DNA from 4 places in the Citricoccus parietis genome. Region 1 is predicted to be linked to each of the others. Evidence: predicted binding sites of a transcription regulator. Region 1 holds the regulator's gene; each other region holds the start of a gene.

Region 1 (4,210 bases):
GGCCACTTCGAGCCCGGCACCGGGTGGATCCCCGGGGACGAGTCCGCGGCTCCGATGCTCTACGTGGCCCCGCTGTCCGTGGCCGGCAAACTCCGTGAGGGACTCTTCGGCCAGGCCACGACCGTGCTGACCTCGGCCACGCTGGCCATCGGTGAGTCGTTCAACCCGGTGGCGGGATCCCTCGGCCTGATGGGCGAGGGGGCGCCGGCCTGGACCGGTCTGGACGTGGGCAGCCCCTTCGACTACCCGAGGCAGGGTGTGCTCTACGTGGCCCGGCATCTGCCGAAGCCGGGTCGGTTCGCTGCCCCCGAGGCCTATGACGAACTCGAGGCACTGCTCAGGGCGTCCGGCGGCGGCGCTCTGTGCCTGTTCTCCTCCAAACGAGCCGCCGAGGACGCTGCCGCCGAGATGCGCACGCGGCTCGGTCCGAAGCCCACGATCCTGTGCCAGGGCGACACCACGCTGACCGCCCTGGTGCGTCAGTTCGCCACGGAGGAGGACACCTGTCTGTTCGGGACCATGAGCCTGTGGCAGGGCGTGGACGTACCCGGCGAGTCCTGCCGCCTGGTGGTCATCGATCGGATCCCGTTCCCGCGACCGGACGATCCCCTGTCCACGGCGCGGTCCAGAGACATCAGCCGGCATGGCGGCAACGGGTTCATGGCGGTCTCCGCCTCCCATGCGGCGGTCCGCCTGGCGCAGGGCGCCGGCCGGCTCATCAGGACCGCGACGGACCGCGGTGTGGTGGCTGTCCTCGACTCCAGGCTCGCGACGGAACGGTACGGATCGTTCCTGCGTTCGACCCTGCCGGACTTCTGGCCGACGGCCGATCCCTCCGTGGTCCGCGGCGTGCTGGAGCGGCTCCGTCCCGCTGACTAGCGGATCAGCATCTCGAGGGCGCCGACCGTGCGAATGGCCCGCCATTCGATGCCGGGGGCCGGGCTCCAGGCCGGCCAGTCCACGGACCATCCGCCATCGGGCTCCTGGGCGGATGCGAGCCACCGGCGGTCCCGGGACATCACGGCCGCAGGGACCAGGCCGCCGTAGAGGTCCGAGGGGAAGGGGACCGTCCAAGGATGGTGGACCAGGTCGAGCGCATGGATGCTCTCGTCCTCAACGCCACCCTGCACGGGGAGGGAGCCGTTGGCGGACAACCGCTCACGAAGGGCTGCCAGAATCGGGCTGTCGACCGAGCCCGTGGGAAGGCCGTCCGCAGCGAGGAACCTCAGGGCGTACTTGGCCTCATAGGCGGGCAGGTCGCCGGCAGTCGCAGCCCGGGACAAGCGGAGGCGGCACCAGTCCGAGGCGGCCTCAGCCCACCCGCCCGCGAACCCCGTCAGCAGGGCTGCGGCGGCGAAGCCATACGTGAGGTGCGAACCGCCGGGAACCGGTTGGACCCACGGTGCATGGGGCCACTCGAGGGAGGCCTCGGTGACGAACGGCACGGAACCGTCCAGCCCGGAAGTCGAGGCCACCCATTCCAGTCCAGAGCGAACCCAGGGGTGCTCGGCCAGATCCCAACCGGCCAAGAGGTCCAGAGCCGTCAGCGTGGAGAGCGCCTCACTCTTCGGTGACTGCACATCGGGTTCGAGGCCGTGACCGAATCCACCGTCAGGATTGCGGTACGCCCCCAGGGCAGCCAGGACACCCTCGGTGCCGCCGCCGTGGAGCAGCAGGTCCACCCGGCGGCGTTCGAGCAGCCGCCCGTGGGTGTAGACGAACTCCTCGGCATCCGCCACGCGGACGCCCGGCGGCAGAGGCCGATGGTTCATGGGGCTCAGAGCGCCCGGAGTACCGTGACGACCTTGCCCATGACCGTCGCCTCGTCGCCGAGGATGGGCTCATACGCAGAGTTCTGCGGCAGCAGCCACGTGTGGCCATCCCGCTGCCGGAAGGTCTTGACGGTGGCCTCGTCGTCCAGCAACGCGGCGACGATGTCCCCGTTCTGTGCGTTGTTCTGCTGACGCACCACCACCCAGTCGCCGTCGCAGATGGCCGCATCGACCATGGAATCGCCGTAGACCTTCAGCATGAACAGTTCCCCCTCGCCGGTCAGTTGACGCGGCAGGGTCATGACGTCCTCGACCTGCTGGTCGGCGAGGATCGGCCCACCGGCGGCAATCCGGCCCACCAGGGGGACCGGGACGGCATCACCGTCGGCGGCCCCGGTGTGCAGGGTCCTCACCGCCCCCTCCGGCGTGGCTGCCGATTCGGGGGACGTGACGGCGGACTCGGCCACGAGGGCCAGGCCGTTCTCGTCCAGCAGGACCTCCATGGCCCGCGGGCGGCCCGGATCCTTGCGGATGTAGCCGAGCTTCTCCAGCTGACCCAGTTGATGGGTGACCGATGACAGCGAGGCCAAGCCGGCCGCATCTCCGATCTCCCGCATGGACGGCGGATACCCGTGTGCGGCGATCGCAGAGCGGATGGATCCGAGGATGATCCGCTGACGATCGGTGAGGGGCCGGACGCCGTGATCGTGGTGCGGGTCCGGGGCGGGAGTGGGAATCCGGGGGGCCATTCGACCATCCGTTCTTATCGTGTCCGTCGGTCTTGGTGAAGTGTCTCTTGCTGGTCGCTGGGTCCGACGGTACCGGAGTCACACCCTCGATTCAAAGATATGTTCGAATTTTTCTTGGCATGTTTCGAACAGGCGTGCTAGACATGACGTCGAAGCAGTCGAACACACGTTCTAGATGGCCCGGGGTTCCGGGAGGAGAGGCAGAAGAGCATGAGCACTGCAGCATCGGTCCAGATCCGCACGGCCGGCTCCGCCGGATTCCACCTGAACCGCCGTGGTCGTTTCCTCTTCGTGGGGTTCCCCGTCATCGTTCTGGCGGTCCTGGCCGCAGTGGCCGCCGTCTTCTTCGGCGCCCACGGGATGGCTCCGGCGGCGGCCTCCGATGACCAGCCGGCTGCGGACGTGGAGACGGTCACGGTGAACTATGGCGACACCTTGTGGGCCATCGCCGGGCGCACGGCCCCCGAGTCGCCCCGCAACGAGGCCATCCTGCGCATCGGCGAACTTAATGACCTCGACGGTGGCGACCTGCAGCCCGGTCAGGTGTTGTTCGTCCCCGCTGGGGCCTGAGTCTCCGCTGGCCCCGCAGGGAGTGCCGGGGGATTCGACTCCCTTCAGCCCGCCGCTAGGATGGCCTGGGTCCGTAGTGAGGCGGATCAACTGCTGATGACGGGGCACTCATGGGGAACAAGCGCAAGCAGATGAAGTCTGTGGCGACCCCGGTGGCCTTCTCCGCCGTCGGTGCCCTCGTGGCCACTGGTGCCTTCCTCTATCCCGGCTTCGACACGGCTGACCTCGACCTGCATGATGCCGGCATCTGGGTCACCCACAACAGTGGGGGATACGTCGGCCACCTGAACCACGAGTCCACCATCCTGGACGGTGGTTTCCGGCCCCCGGTGGAGGACTTCGAACTTCACCAGGAGGATGCCACCGCCCTCATGCTGGACCCGGCCTCCGGCGCCTTGACCTCCATTGACACCACCGCCATGGTCGCCGGCGACCAGGTCATGATGCCGGCCACCCAGGATTTCGCGCTGGGCGCCGGCGTCATCTCGGCCAGCAATCCCGCCGAGGGGGCCGTCTACGCGGGGACGGTGGACCCGACGCCCCAGGTCTCGACGGACGAACCGCTCTACGAGGCCGAGGGAGCCGTGACGTCGACGACCACGGTGGGTGGCGAGGTGTTCGTGGCGGACCTCGGCCGGGACACCGTGATTCGCTTCGCGGCCGAGGGCGAGCAGCCTGGTGCCCTGGTGGAGACCCGCCAGGACGGCCTCGAAGGGTTGTCCGGAATGCAGGAACCGCAGCTGGTGGCCGTGGGCGACGTTCCGGTGGTGGTGGACCCTGAGTCCGGCACCCTGTCCTGGCCAGGCCACTCCGTGCAGGATGAGCGGCTGGTGGGTGCGGTGCCACAGCCGTCCGGTCCTGAGGTGGACCAGGTGGCTTTGTCTACCGAGCGGGACCTGGTCACCGTGGCTCTGTCCAACGGGGACATTCAGGCCATGAGCATCGTCCCTCCCACGGACGCCTCCGCCGGATCGACCTCACCCGCTGGTGCTGACGGCAGTGTGGCGGCAACGGCCCCCGTTCGGGTAGCCGGTTGCCTTCATGCCGCCTCGGCCGTCACCGGGCACTACCTGCAGGACTGTGACGGTGAAGAACAGGATCAGATCGTCCCCATCCCCG
Region 2 (4,210 bases), on a different contig from region 1:
GCCACCGGCCATTCTAGGGCAGTCGTGGGTGGTTCGCCGTCTGATGGCGTGCATGCCGTGGTGCCGCTGGTGGCGGCGTGCGAATCGGACGGCCGCATGTCAGAAGCGTGGCGGTGGTTGATTCAGCTGGTTCAGTTGGTTCATCCGGTTCACGCCGCGTCATCGAGATTGTCGCGGCGACCTGGTCCCCCTGGTCCCCTTGGTGTCTCGGGCCCCGGACTGCCAGGACCACCTGGATCTCGGGGGCGCCAATAGTGGTTGCGGCGGGGCCGTTGTTCGGGGTCGTGATAGCGGGCAGGGATGAACCAGGGCACACCGTCTTTGACCTCGATCTCCCATGCGCCGGCATGGACTGCGTGGTGGTGATGTGAGCAGAGCAGGACTCCGTTCTCGACACTGGTGGGCCCGCCATGCTCCCAGAAGCGGATGTGGTGGGCTTCGCACCAGGGAGCGGGTATGGAACAGGCGGGCGCCGCGCATCCGCCATCCCGGGCGACGATGGCCCGTCTGAGCTTTCGGGTGAACAGCCTCTGGGATCGACCCACATCGAGCACTTCTCCTGACCCGCCGAGCACGATGGGGATCAGGTCCGCATCACAGGCCTTCTGCCGGATGGTCTGTGGATCGACTGCACCCGCATAGGCCGCCTGGGAGACCATGTGACCGGTGCCGGCGCTGCCCTTCACGCTGGTGTAGTGACCCGCCAGGGACTCGTAGTCGATCGTCACCAGCACCTGGGGCCTGACACCGCCACCCCCGGCATCGGGCAGGTCAGATCCGCCCTCTTCGGCGGTGGGAGTCGTTTGGTTCGTCAAGGCCAGTGCACCGGTCAAAGCACTGATGAGTCCATCCAGTTCCCGTTGGGCCCGGCTCCGGGAATCCAGCGAGTCCGCAACATCCAGATGCTCCCCCCACACCTCGGCACCCGGCTGCTCGTCAGCAGACCTGCGAGGGTTGGAGGACGCGGACACGAGGGTCTTCAGCGTCTCATGCTGGCCGTCGGTCGCCAGCAGGGACCAGCGGTGCAGGTTCGCGGTGCCCTTGCCGTGATAGAAGAGCCCCTGGGCCGCGTTCATCTGCGCCTCGGTGGGCTCGAGACCATCGGGATTCACCACAGCGTCGAAGCGTTGGCGCCAGTACGCGCACACCTTCCGTACGGCGTCCGGGTCCATCTCCTGCGCCTGGGCAACCAATACCCGCTCCCCCTCAGCGATCAAGAGGTCGATGTGGTCCTTCGGTGCTCCGGCCCGGGCCGCATCGGCACGAGCAGACGTAAGGGCATCCGACACCGTGTCCACCGCGGCGAGGTCGGCCTGGGCAGAGGCCACAGTGCCGGCCAGTGCAGTCATCTCGGGTGGAATCACCTGGGCGCGGTCCTGTGACAACTGCGGCATGACACGGGCAGCGCGGCGGACACGCTTCTTCGCCTCATGACGGGGGATGCGCAGGACCTGTTGGAGGTAGTCCGCCCCATTGCGGTAGGCACACTTGCCCTCCGGTATCCCCAACACGCCGCGACGGGTCGCATGCCCTTCGAAGACGTGGCCCACATGTCCCGCCAACCCCGTTCGAGCCACATCCACCCATCGGCCGAGCTCCTCGACCCGGGACAGCACGACCGGCAGACATCCCTCCGGCACAGCTTCCGCGGTGACACCCAGGGTCTCGCCGTTCGGAGACTCGCCGTTCCGAGATTCTTCGCCCAGCAACTCATCCGGGTCCGCGCCGCCCCTCTCGTCGAGCACCCTGTCCGCATGGGCATACAGCCCCCACTCCGAGGAACGATCATGGGCCGGCCCATCCGGGATGCGGTCGACGGCATCCGGCAGCCGGGGATCCGAGACCCGTGCCGCCAGCTCCTCCAGGAGGAGGCGGGAGGCTGCCAGCAACTTGGGCAGGTCCAGCCCTGCCAACTCGCCCTTCTCGATCACCGGTGCTCCTCCCCCGTGTAGTTGCGACCTCACCAAGTTGTCCGCCTAGTACATATATTCGATCATGATGCCGGGACACGATAAGCGCCCCCACCGCAGAAGGTGGACATCTTCCTGCATTCGGTCGCCTGTGCAGGAGGTGCACGCACCACGTATCTGGCCATCCGACGTCGTGCGTTTCTACACTCGGGGCAACCACCAGCGTCCGACTGCTGACAATGCAGCCCAGAACCGGGATGTACCTATGCCTTCCACGACAGATTCCCCCACCGGCGAGCCGCTTCACCGGCGCAGGCCTCAACGACTCAAAGTCCAGAACTTCTTTGTCTCGCAAGACGGCGTCGCCGCAGGGGAAGACCAGACCCTGGAACGCCCCTTCGGTCATGTGGACCCGGGCCCCCTGACTCAGTGGGCGGGGGCAACGGACAGCTGGCCCAATCGGACGGATCCCGGCGGCTCCCGGGGTGTGGACGACCACATCGTCCGCGACTTCACCCACAACATCGGGGCCGAGATCATGGGCAGCCACAAATTCAGTCCGTTCCGGGGCCCTTGGACGAGCGAGGACTGGAAGGGCTGGTGGGGTGATGATCCGCCGTTCCGCACCCCGGTGTTCGTGCTGACGCACCACCTGCGCCCGTCCTTCTCGCTCAGCGACACGACGTTCCATTTCCTCGATGCCAGCCCGTCCGAGGCACTGAGGATCGCCATGGACGCCGCGCAGGGCAAGGACGTCCGCCTCGGTGGTGGTGTCACGACGGTGCTGGAGTTCCTCGAAGCAGGCCTCGTGGAGGACCTGCACATCGCCGTCGCACCCCATGACATCGGTTCAGGACTGCGACTGTGGACCAGTCCGACGGACTTCGAGGACCGCTTCCATCATGAGAGTGTCCTGAGCCCCAGTGGGATGGAGCATCACTTCTTCTGGCGTTGAGCCGTGGCTTCGGCGTCAAGAACGGCTAACAGATGCCGGTTGCGCTGCCGGATCAGCCGGCGGAGGTAGGGCACCAGGATCAGCCCTTCGGCCAGGCGTCCGAAGAGAGGCGACGTCACGGTGATCGTATCCGTCATGGTGCTCGCCCTCTGAGCGGTTCCCCCGGCCGTTGCGAGTCCGGCTCCCGCGGATCCGTGGACCTCACTCGAGAAGTCGTGGACGTGGCGGAAGGAGCGGAAGGGGCCGGTGATCTGCTCGTCGACGAACCGACGGGGACGGTCATGTTCGGTGATCTGGGAGGTCATGGTGAACCAGATCCCGAAGTGCCGGGCCCGCCAGGTGACGGTCTCGCCGAGACCGATCTGCCCCGAGGTCACGCCGTCGATGGCCTGTTCGTCGGAGGCGGCCATCGATCCGAGATGCTCGTCAATGCTCAGGGAGAGCTCGAAGAGCCGCTCGGCTGCGTGCGACGACGGGGTCACCACCGTGAATGTGCTCGTCATGGTCCGATCGTCGCACGTTCTGGGGCAGACCGGTTTCCGCCCGTCGCCGAGGCACCCTCCGGAACTCCCACCGGGCCGCGCACCTTGACCGGCCAGGACCCGGTGTCATGGTGAGGGATGTCGGGACGCCGCGCGGTGGCCCCCGCCACCTGACGCGAGCCACCGGTCTCCTGCTGTTGGGCGGCTGATGAGGCAGCAGGACCCCACGGCACCGGAGCAGGTGGCGCACCCGCCCGGGTCCGGTCCCGGCGCAGCCAGGCCCGCCATTCGTCCCGCGTGCCCTCCAGATGGTCCGGATCAGGCAGGGACTCGGGCCGGTGCAGGTCCCAGGCACGAATGGCCTGCAGGCTGATGGCCTTGGGACCGGTCCGTCGCGTCGTGCCCTCGATCAGCATCAGCCGGGCCGAGAACAGCATCTCACCGGTCTCATGCTGGGCCTCCGTGAAGAATGAGGCGTCCACGCAACCCGTTCCGTCGTCCACGGAGATGAACACCACGCGTTTGCCGCTGCGCATGGGCGGGGTCTGCGTCGCCACCCGCACCCCGGCCACCAGCACCCGCGACTGTGACCGCAACCCGAGCAGGTCCTCCGCCGCCGTCACCCCGAGCGCCTCCAGGTACGGCCGGTGCGACTCCATCAAGTGGGCGGTCGTGTCCATGGCGGTCAGATCGAGCTCGGTCCGCACCCGTTGGTCCCGACTGGGCTCCGGGAACATCGGCACGATCGCCGCTGCCTCGGTATCAGGCAACTCCAGGGAGAGCTGACCGTCGACCTGGCGCCCCCCGGACCGCTTCCTCCGCCCCGACAGCCCTTCCGCCTGCCCGCCGTGCTGCAGTTCCAG
Region 3 (4,210 bases), 140 kb from region 1:
CCGTCGCGGGCTGTGATGGCCCGGCGGAGCCGATGTGGAAAGAGCCGTTGGGTGCGCCCCACGTCCAAGACCTGCCCTGGGCCGCCCATGACCACGGGCAGGATGTCGGCGTCACAGGCGAGGGTACGGACGGTGTTGGGACTGATCGGACCGGTGAAGGCCGCCTCCGACCTGTAGGTGCCGAGGTCGAGTGGAAGCATGTCCGGCTCGTCGGGTGGGTCTGGTGGTTCTGGCGGTTTCGGTGCGTCGGCCGATCTGGATTCGGGCGGGGAGGTTCCGGCTGTGGAATCCTGGCTGCTCCCGACCTGACCGGCGAGTGTCTCGTAGTCGATGGTCACCATGACCAGAGGGCGGTTCCCGCCGGACGACGGCAGGCCGTTGCCCTCGACCAATGCCAATGCCCCCATGAGGGCGGAAGTCAGGCCGTCCAGTTGGCGCTGGTGACGGGACCGCCGGTCGACGGACATGACGTCGGCATCCGGCCAGAGGCCTGCTCCATCCGAGACGTCCTCGACAGGAACCTCCGACGAAGGGTTCTCCACCGAAGGAACCTCTGCGCCGTTCGTGGGGTCGACTTCGGCGCTGCCCGCTTCGCCAGCCTCGTAGGAGCTGCCTGCGGGCGTCTCCGCAGTTGTCCTCGCGCTGCTGGTGGGCGCTGCATCGCTCTGGAGAACATCGGTCTGCGCGCGGGGGTTGGTCGCGGCGCCGGCGATGGTGCTGAGGACCTCGTGCTGGAGGTCGTCCGCGGCGATCTTCCACAGGTGGAAGCCCCGACGCTTGCCTCGGTAGGAAAGTCCCTGCTCGACGGACGGGACGGCCTCGGACGGTTCTGCCCCATCCGGGTTGAGCGCGTGTTGGGCCCACTGACGCCAGCGGGTACAGGCATGTCGCATCAACTCCGGGTCCAGGACGGTGGCCTGGGCCGTCAGGGTCTCCTCGCCCCGGGACAGCCAATCCGCGGTCAAGGAGGGGTCTGCGTTCGTCGCCTCGGCATCCTTTTTCGTCTGGTCCAGGGCCGTGGAGATCAGGTCGAGAGTGCATGGGTCGAGATGCCCCTGCAGGAAGGCCTCGGCCAGGACGGGGTAGGCGGCACTGCGCTGGTGGCCAGTGATCTCTGGGACCGGCGGCTGGACCCGCTGGGCACGGTGGATGCGTCTGCGTGCCTCCGGCCGGGGAATCCGCAGGGTCTTCACCATCCAGTCCGGGGCGTCCCGAAACGGCTTGGCACCTCCAGGGATGCCGAGCAACGGCTCGCGGAGGGAACCCTCACCCATGGCATGGGCGGCATGACCGGCCAACGAAGTATGCACCGCTGTCAGAAGACGCCCCAGATCTTCGACCCGGCGGTGGATGACGGGTAGCGAACCGGAGGCGAAGGTCTCTGGTGCGGCCACGAAGTCGGGGCCGTGGGGTGACTCTCCCGGGGCAATCGGCGCGAGAGAGGTCAGCCCGGACCAGTCTGCATCAGTGGGTGGCGGGATCACGCGTTCGAAGGCATCGACCGTGGTGGGGCCGGACAGGCGTTCAGCCAGTAGCTCCAAAGCTTGGCGAGCGACATCAAGGACCTCCGGAGTGGCCCACTCGGCCAACTCGTCCAGGCCACGCGAGGGTTCGCTCTCCTCTGCTGTCATGCCGCCACCCTCCTTCCGCCCTGTCGCCGTCCCTCGTGCTAGTACATATATTCGATCATGTGGGACGGACGAGATAAGCACCCTCCACGGAAATGTGGATGACTGAGCGAGAAACTCAGGACTCCGGAGCGGACCCAGACGAAACCGGGGCTGAGCCGATGGCCAGTCCCTTCTCAGCGGCGGCCGTGCGGATCGCGTTGATGACGAGGTCGAGGGACGGCCGGCGTGTGGGGGTAGTGCGATAGGCGATGGAGACCGTCCTCATCACCGGTTCCTCCAGGGCGATGATGTCCACTCCGTCCGGGATCAGCTCCAGCGCGAGATCGGACACCAGTGTCACCCCGAGGCCGCCGGCGGCCATGGCCAGGGCGGTGGGCTGTTCGGCCACGGTGTGGACGATCCTCGGGTCGAAGCCCTTCTGGTGGCAGGCGATGCGGACCGCATGGCCGAAGTGGTCGCTCTCCCGGGCCAGGATCCACGGATAGTCGGCCAACTGGGCCAGCCGCACCGTCTCGGAGGGGATCATCCCGGTGGGCACGGCGGCGTGGAGCCGCTCCACGGCGATGACCGTCCGGGTCAGGTTGGGGTCCCAGGTCACCGGAGTCACCGAGTAGTCGATGACGAAGGAGAAGTCCAAGGTTCCGTCCTTGACCGCACCCGCCGTCTGCTCGGGGTCCAACTCCACGGTGCGGACCTCGATACCGGGATACCTCACCGCCAGACTGGACAGGGCCTGCGGCACGAGGCTGGAGGCAACGGACGCCCACACACCCGCGGTGAGGCGTGCCGTCACGCCGTTCTGAGCCTGCTCCAGGGCCATCGTCGCCCGGTCCACCGAGCCGAGGATCTGTTCGGCATGTTCGGCGAGGACGAGCCCGAGGTCGGTGAGCAGCAGCCGGCGGCCATGCCGCTCCACGAGCCGGGCGCCGACGTCGCGCTCCAGCTGGGCCAACTGCTGGGAGATGCCGGACGGGCTGTAGTGAAGGGCGGCCGCGACGGCGGTCACGGTGCCGCGCAGGTGCAACTCCCGCAGCATCCTCAGCCGACGCAACGACAACTCCATGCGCGTCAGCATAGGGGCGGGCCGCCATGGCGGGGGAGACCTTGCAGTCCCGGTGCACGGCATCGTGCAGGAACCGGCGATAGACGCCAACGGCAACCCCCTCCACGCTGGGAGTACGAGCCGGAGCCGATCCGGCGGGAACCGAACATTCACCGAAGCACGCACCGGAGCACACGCCGGAGGGCGAATCGCTGCGGGACCAACCGTGAACTCGATGGAGGTGGCGGGTATGACCCTGATCCAGAACCCTGATGGCAACCGAACGCACTATGGCACGAGTGGACCGGTACGCAGCACCCGGCCAGAAACCCTGCCCGGCACCAGGCCGGAGGCCCCGCCCAGGAACCCGTCGGGGGAGCCGTTCACGCGTCCAGACCCCTTCGACCGTCCACCGGAGCATGAGATCGCGTGGACCGATCCGGTCACCGGTTCCCGGGGATGGCTCGTGGTGCACACCCTGGTCGGGGGCATGGCCACGGGAGGCACCCGCATGCGAGCCGGCTGCACCCGGGACGAAGTCGCCGACCTGGCACGCTGTATGGCCACCAAGACCGCGGCGTTCGGCCTGCCCGTCGGCGGGGCCAAGGCGGGCGTCGACTGCGATCCGCGGGACCCGGACGCGCTCGGCGTGCTGGAGCGGTTCTTCGCGCACATGCGGCCGTGGCTGGAGAACTCCTGGGTCACCGCCGAGGACCTCGGCGTCTCCCAGTCGGACCTCGACGCAGTCTTCACCCGGCTGGGGTTGGACCAGTCCTTCCACGCCGCCATCCGGCGCTCGCCGGACCCGGCCGCCACTCTGGACCGCGTCCGCGCAGGTCTCGAGACCGTGGACCGGGACGGCCTGCCGCTGGGGGACGTGATCGGTGGCTACGGGGTGGCACAGGCCTGCCTGGGGACGGCGGCCGCCCTCGGATGGGAACCCACGCGGACCACGGTGGCCATCCAGGGCATCGGCACCATGGGCGGCGGGGCCGCCTGGTACCTGCACGAGGCCGGTGTCCCCGTGACCGCGATCGCCGACGCCGCCGGCACCCTGTTCTGTCCCCGCGGCCTGGACATCCCGGCCCTGCTGGCCGCCCGCGACCACTACGGCGAGATCGATCGGGCGACCGTACCGTCCGGCGTCGAGCTGCTGCCGCGCGAGGCGGTGCTCGCGGCACCCGCGGACATCCTCGTCCCGGCGGCGGTCTCCTATGCGCTGGGGGTCGGGTCCGTGGCGGACGTCGCGGCCCGGGCGGTGGTCGAGGCAGCGAACTCACCCACGACGCCGGACGCGGAGGAACGCCTGGCCGTGCGCGGGATCCCGGTGATCCCGGATTTCGTGGCCAACGCCGGGGCGGCGGCCTGGGCCTGGTGGCTGCTGCAGGGGCAGGTGGGCACGGATCCCGAGGACTCGTTCCGCCGCCTGCGGCAGGAGATGCAGGGCAAGGTGGCCTACATGCTCACGGAATGGAGCGGCGCGAGGGTGAGCCCCCGGCGCAGTGCCTGGGGATTCGCCAGCGCCAACCTGGAGGCG
Region 4 (4,210 bases), on a different contig from region 1:
GCGCGGCCCTGGCCATCCTGGCCAGCCTCGCCTCCTACGTCCTGCTCTACGCCGTCGGCGGCTACGAGGCGCTGCTGGCAACCCCGGGCATGACCATGCACGACCTGGACGAAGCCCTCGTCTACGGCCCGGAACTCGTGCCGAACACCTCCGGCTGGTGGCTGGCCATCACCACCCCGCACACCAACATGCCCCTGGCCATCGCCTCCAGCCTCGGCATGGCACTGCTGGCGCTGGGCCTGTTCCTGCTCATCGCCAACAAGGCGGGGCAATGGCTGAGTCCGCTGGCAGCCATGGGCGCCATGACCCTCACGCTCTACTCCGCCCACCTGCTCGTCCTGGCCCTGGAGATCCACTACGACGAACCCGCTCTGTGGTTCCTCGTGCACCTGGGGGTGGCCGTCGCGTTCGCCTGGTTCTGGCAACGATCCGTCGGCCAAGGCCCGCTGGAGAAGGTGGTGTCCCTGTCGGTCAAGGGCAGCCGGCGCCTCGTTTCCGGCAAAACCACCAACTCCGGTGGACCCACCGGCGGGCTCGCCACCCACCACTCAGACACCTCGGTCCAGACTCCCCGGGATACCACCAACTACACCACCGACGAAGAACTTCCCGGTTCGCCCGATCAGGCGAGCACCGGCCAAGATCCTCGGGTTTCCACCGATCGGCCCACCAGGGGCACTCCCATCCGGACCGATCGGGGCACCACCATCAACCTCGCCGACGACGAAGCTCCGGGCTACACCGACCAGATCGGCCCGGTCCGAGACCCAGGCAGCGGCACCGGCTAGGCCCTGCTGGGCTTCGTCTCCACCGACGCCGCACAACTGGCCCCCCACATGTCACCCAGGCCTTGGCTCGGACCCCGTGAGTCACCCCGCCTCACCCCGTAGGTAATGGATCTGGGCCCGGAGGAGACTGAGGTGGGTCTATGGAAGGACTGGCCACCGAGGCGACTCCGGTATCCCTGCTGTGGACACTGATCCTGCACCAGATAGCCTTGGGCATCGATGTCGCCCCTGCCCGATAACGCTCGTACTGAGGCGCTCCTTGCATCGCTTGTGAGTCTCCGAGGGCACCAGCGTGAACTGTTCGGGAGTTATTGAGGGGCGGCCGGGCCCAAGGGTTACGTTGGCGCAAAAACTGCGTCCTCCGCGCGGCATGGCGGTCGCTTCGGTTCTTCGGTCGTCTTCACCTAGTACTTTGGACTGGTGCCGATCTCCGCCTTCAACGCCTACCTTGATGAGTCTTCAGTGGCCCGCAGCGAGGCAGCCCAGGAGTACCTGGTGTGTGCGGCACTCTTGGAGCCCGATCAGGTGGAAATGGTCCGCGAGGAGCTCCGGCCCCTTCTACGCCCTGGCCAGATCAAACTGCACTGGACTGATGAGAACTCCAGTAGCCGACGGCGGATCGTGCAAGCCATAGGAGCCCTGGGCCCGATGAATGTCATCGTGACCCATCTCAGTGAACGTCAGCGTAAAACGGAACGGTTCCGTCGCAAGTGCCTGGAGGTCCTCTACTATCAACTCGCTGATCTCGAGGTTTACGATCTCACCCTCGAATGTCGCACCGAGGCACAGGACAAGAGAGACCGGGCCCACATTGTCGCCCTTCAAGGCCAAGGCCTCGATCGAGGAATCCGCATCTCGCACCGTCGCGGCGGAGATGAGCCCCTGCTATGGATCTCCGACATAGTGCTCGGAGCGGTCAACGCCTCCCACATAGGGGAGCACCAATATCTTGAGGCGCTGGAGCAGACGATCTACCTCAAGCAGAGCACTCCCGAATCCCTGATTCCCACAGGGCAAAACGAAAGGCCCTAGATCCAGTCGTCCGGCTGGGGTTCTAAGGCCTTCTTCCCTGTCCGTCGTAACGGTGGGCACTTCAAACAATAGTAGCCGCGCGGCCTACTTGCAAGACCGCGGATCACGACGTGAGACGGCACTGAGTGCAGAAGACAGGGTGGGGTTAGGGCCTCCACAACAGTTGAGGACAAGGCGGGCAAACCCGCCTAGGGCAGCAGCAATTTCCGGGCCATTGTTGCGGACGTTGCCAACCGCTGGGCCCCACATCAAGGCCGGCTCGTAGGCCTGTCGCCTCACCCGTCCAACCAGCGCCCCAACCGCGGCCGGCGAGAGCAGATTCTGGCAGCGGCCTCCAGTTACCACGTGTACGATTACCAATCGAACATAGTTTCGATTCATTGGGGTGGAGAGTTGCTGGCAACTGAGGTCCGGGCCCTGGCCGATGGGCTAGACGACCAGCTCCGAACGCGCGTCGAGGACGGCGTGGTCATGGCCGGCTTCCCCTCGCCGTCCCAGGACTACACCACCGCCGAGATCGACCTGAGCGAGCACCTGATGCCCAACCGGGCCTCGACGTACCTGGTGCGGGCGCGGGGACACTCCATGACCGGTGCCGGGATCTGGGACGGCGACGAACTGGTGGTCGATCGCTCGATTCGACCCCAGCACGGCCACGTGGTGATCGCCGTGCTCGATGGCGAACTGACCGTGAAACGACTCAGCATCCACGCCGACGGCCGCGTGGTGCTCTCCTCGGAGAACCCGGCGTATCCCGACATCGCCGTTCCCTCACTCTCGGATCTGCGGGTCTGGGGTGTGGTCACGGTGGCACTGCATCATGTCTCCCGCGCCTCGTGAGGCCATGATCGCCCTGGTGGACTGCGCCAGTTTCTACGCCTCGTGCGAGCGGGTCTTCGACCCGAGCCTGGAGAATCGTCCGGTGGTGGTGCTGTCCAACAACGATGGCTGCGTGGTGGCCATGTCCCAGGAGGCCAAAGCGCTGGGGATCCCCATGGGCATGCCCTGGTTCAAGCTCGAGCCCGTCGCCGCGGCGCAGGGGATCGTGGCGCGGTCCTCCAACTATGAGCTGTACGGCAGCCTCTCGGCGAGGGTCATGGAGGTCATCGGCCGGCACGCGGCCTGGCAAGAGGTCTACAGCATTGATGAGTCGTTCATCGGCCTGCGGGGCACCGTCGAGGAGCTGGTGCAGCTCGGCCGGCGTATCCGCGAGGACGTGGCCCGCTGCACCGGGATCCCCGTGCGCGTGGGCATCGCCCCCACCAAAACCCTAGCGAAGGTCGCCCTGCTCGGGGTGAAGCGCTCCGCCCCGCTAGCCGAAGTCGGTGTGTGCCACTTCGGGGGCTACTCCCCCACCCAACGGGACGCCATTCTGGCCAGCATCCCCGTCACCGACTTGTGGGGCGTGGCCGGACGTCTCGGCCGCCGCCTGGCGAATCTGAATATCCATACCGCCGCCGACCTCGCCGCCCAAGACCCCGGGCAGATGCGTCGGCGGTTCTCGGTGGTCCTGGAGCGCACCGTGCGCGAACTGCGCGGCACACCCTGCATCCCCCTGGAAGAAGAACCCCGCCAGTACAAAGATCAGCTCATCTACTCCCGATCTTTCTCGGAGCCGGTCACCACCACCCCGGCCATGCGCCAAGTCCTGTCCATCTACGCCCAGCAACTCGCCTCCCGCCTCCGCAGTGCCGGCCAGCAGGCCCGCGTGCTCACGGCTTGGGCCTCCACCTCCCCGTTCGCCACAGACCAGGAACCCCACTCACCCCAGGTCAGTGCCGTGCTGCCCGTACCCACGGCAGAGCCGCTGACGATCGCACGCGGATCCCTAGGGCTAGCCGAGTTGATCCGTCCGGGCACCCGGTACGTGCGGGCCGGCGTCGTACTCACCGATCTACGCCCGGCCGGCCAGGCCGAGACCCTCCCCGGCCTCGGCCCGCCTGGTGAGGGCCGGCAGCTCGGCCCCACCCTAGATGCTGTGGTGGCCCGCTTCGGGGTCGGGAGTATTGGCCTGGGATATGGGGGCCTCGGAACACCACCGTCCTGGCAGATGCGCCGCGCCATGCTCTCCCCTCGGGCCACCACTCACTGGGACGAGCTCGTCACTGTCCGCCTGTGAAGGACACCCGCAGACACCGGGACCAGTGGTGAGGGGCATTCGGCTCAGTACTCGCTGCGGCGCAGATTCATGATGCGCCAGCCGGCGGGCACTCGCTCACGCAGCGCGGCAACCGCCGCCTCGTAGGACTCGCCCTCAGCCGTCAACTCATCGGCCTTCCGATCTCCACGACCCGTGTCATCGTCGGGGATGGTCTCGATGACGGTGGTGATGTTCATCCGTTCAGCCTATGTGCCTTCGGCCCAGGAGGTCGGGTGCGGCAGACTGGGGC

The links. Region 1 encodes LexA, which represses DNA repair genes until DNA is damaged. Its sites were predicted from a motif close to TCGAACANNTGTTCGA; they were not measured.
Region 2: ACFFIO_RS00430 (HNH endonuclease signature motif containing protein) is a predicted target of LexA. The motif match lies at 1,978-1,993, and genes of this name have one in related genera.
Region 3: ACFFIO_RS09180 (HNH endonuclease signature motif containing protein) is a predicted target of LexA. The motif match lies at 1,671-1,686, and genes of this name have one in related genera.
Region 4: ACFFIO_RS02145 (LexA family protein) is a predicted target of LexA. The motif match lies at 2,181-2,196, and genes of this name have one in related genera.

The regions. Positions count from the first base shown of each region.
Region 1 is NZ_JBHLWH010000027.1:158,502-162,711, reverse strand. Features, by position in the region: gene ACFFIO_RS09820 (ATP-dependent DNA helicase) at 1-879, shown strand, start outside; gene ACFFIO_RS09815 (hypothetical protein) at 876-1,772, opposite strand; gene lexA (transcriptional repressor LexA) at 1,778-2,521, opposite strand; gene ACFFIO_RS09805 (LysM peptidoglycan-binding domain-containing protein) at 2,732-3,091, shown strand; gene ACFFIO_RS09800 (Ig-like domain-containing protein) at 3,202-4,210, shown strand, end outside.
Region 2 is NZ_JBHLWH010000001.1:92,891-97,100, forward strand. Features, by position in the region: gene ACFFIO_RS00430 (HNH endonuclease signature motif containing protein) at 150-1,931, opposite strand; gene ACFFIO_RS00435 (dihydrofolate reductase family protein) at 2,176-2,865, shown strand; gene ACFFIO_RS00440 (SRPBCC family protein) at 2,847-3,368, opposite strand; gene ACFFIO_RS00445 (DNA polymerase III subunit alpha) at 3,365-4,210, opposite strand, start outside.
Region 3 is NZ_JBHLWH010000027.1:18,353-22,562, reverse strand. Features, by position in the region: gene ACFFIO_RS09180 (HNH endonuclease signature motif containing protein) at 1-1,631, opposite strand, end outside; gene ACFFIO_RS09175 (LysR family transcriptional regulator) at 1,747-2,694, opposite strand; gene ACFFIO_RS09170 (Glu/Leu/Phe/Val dehydrogenase dimerization domain-containing protein) at 2,924-4,210, shown strand, end outside.
Region 4 is NZ_JBHLWH010000006.1:14,852-19,061, reverse strand. Features, by position in the region: gene ACFFIO_RS02155 (heparan-alpha-glucosaminide N-acetyltransferase domain-containing protein) at 1-788, shown strand, start outside; gene ACFFIO_RS02150 (hypothetical protein) at 1,209-1,820, shown strand; gene ACFFIO_RS02145 (LexA family protein) at 2,292-2,660, shown strand; gene ACFFIO_RS02140 (Y-family DNA polymerase) at 2,641-3,939, shown strand; gene ACFFIO_RS02135 (hypothetical protein) at 3,984-4,157, opposite strand.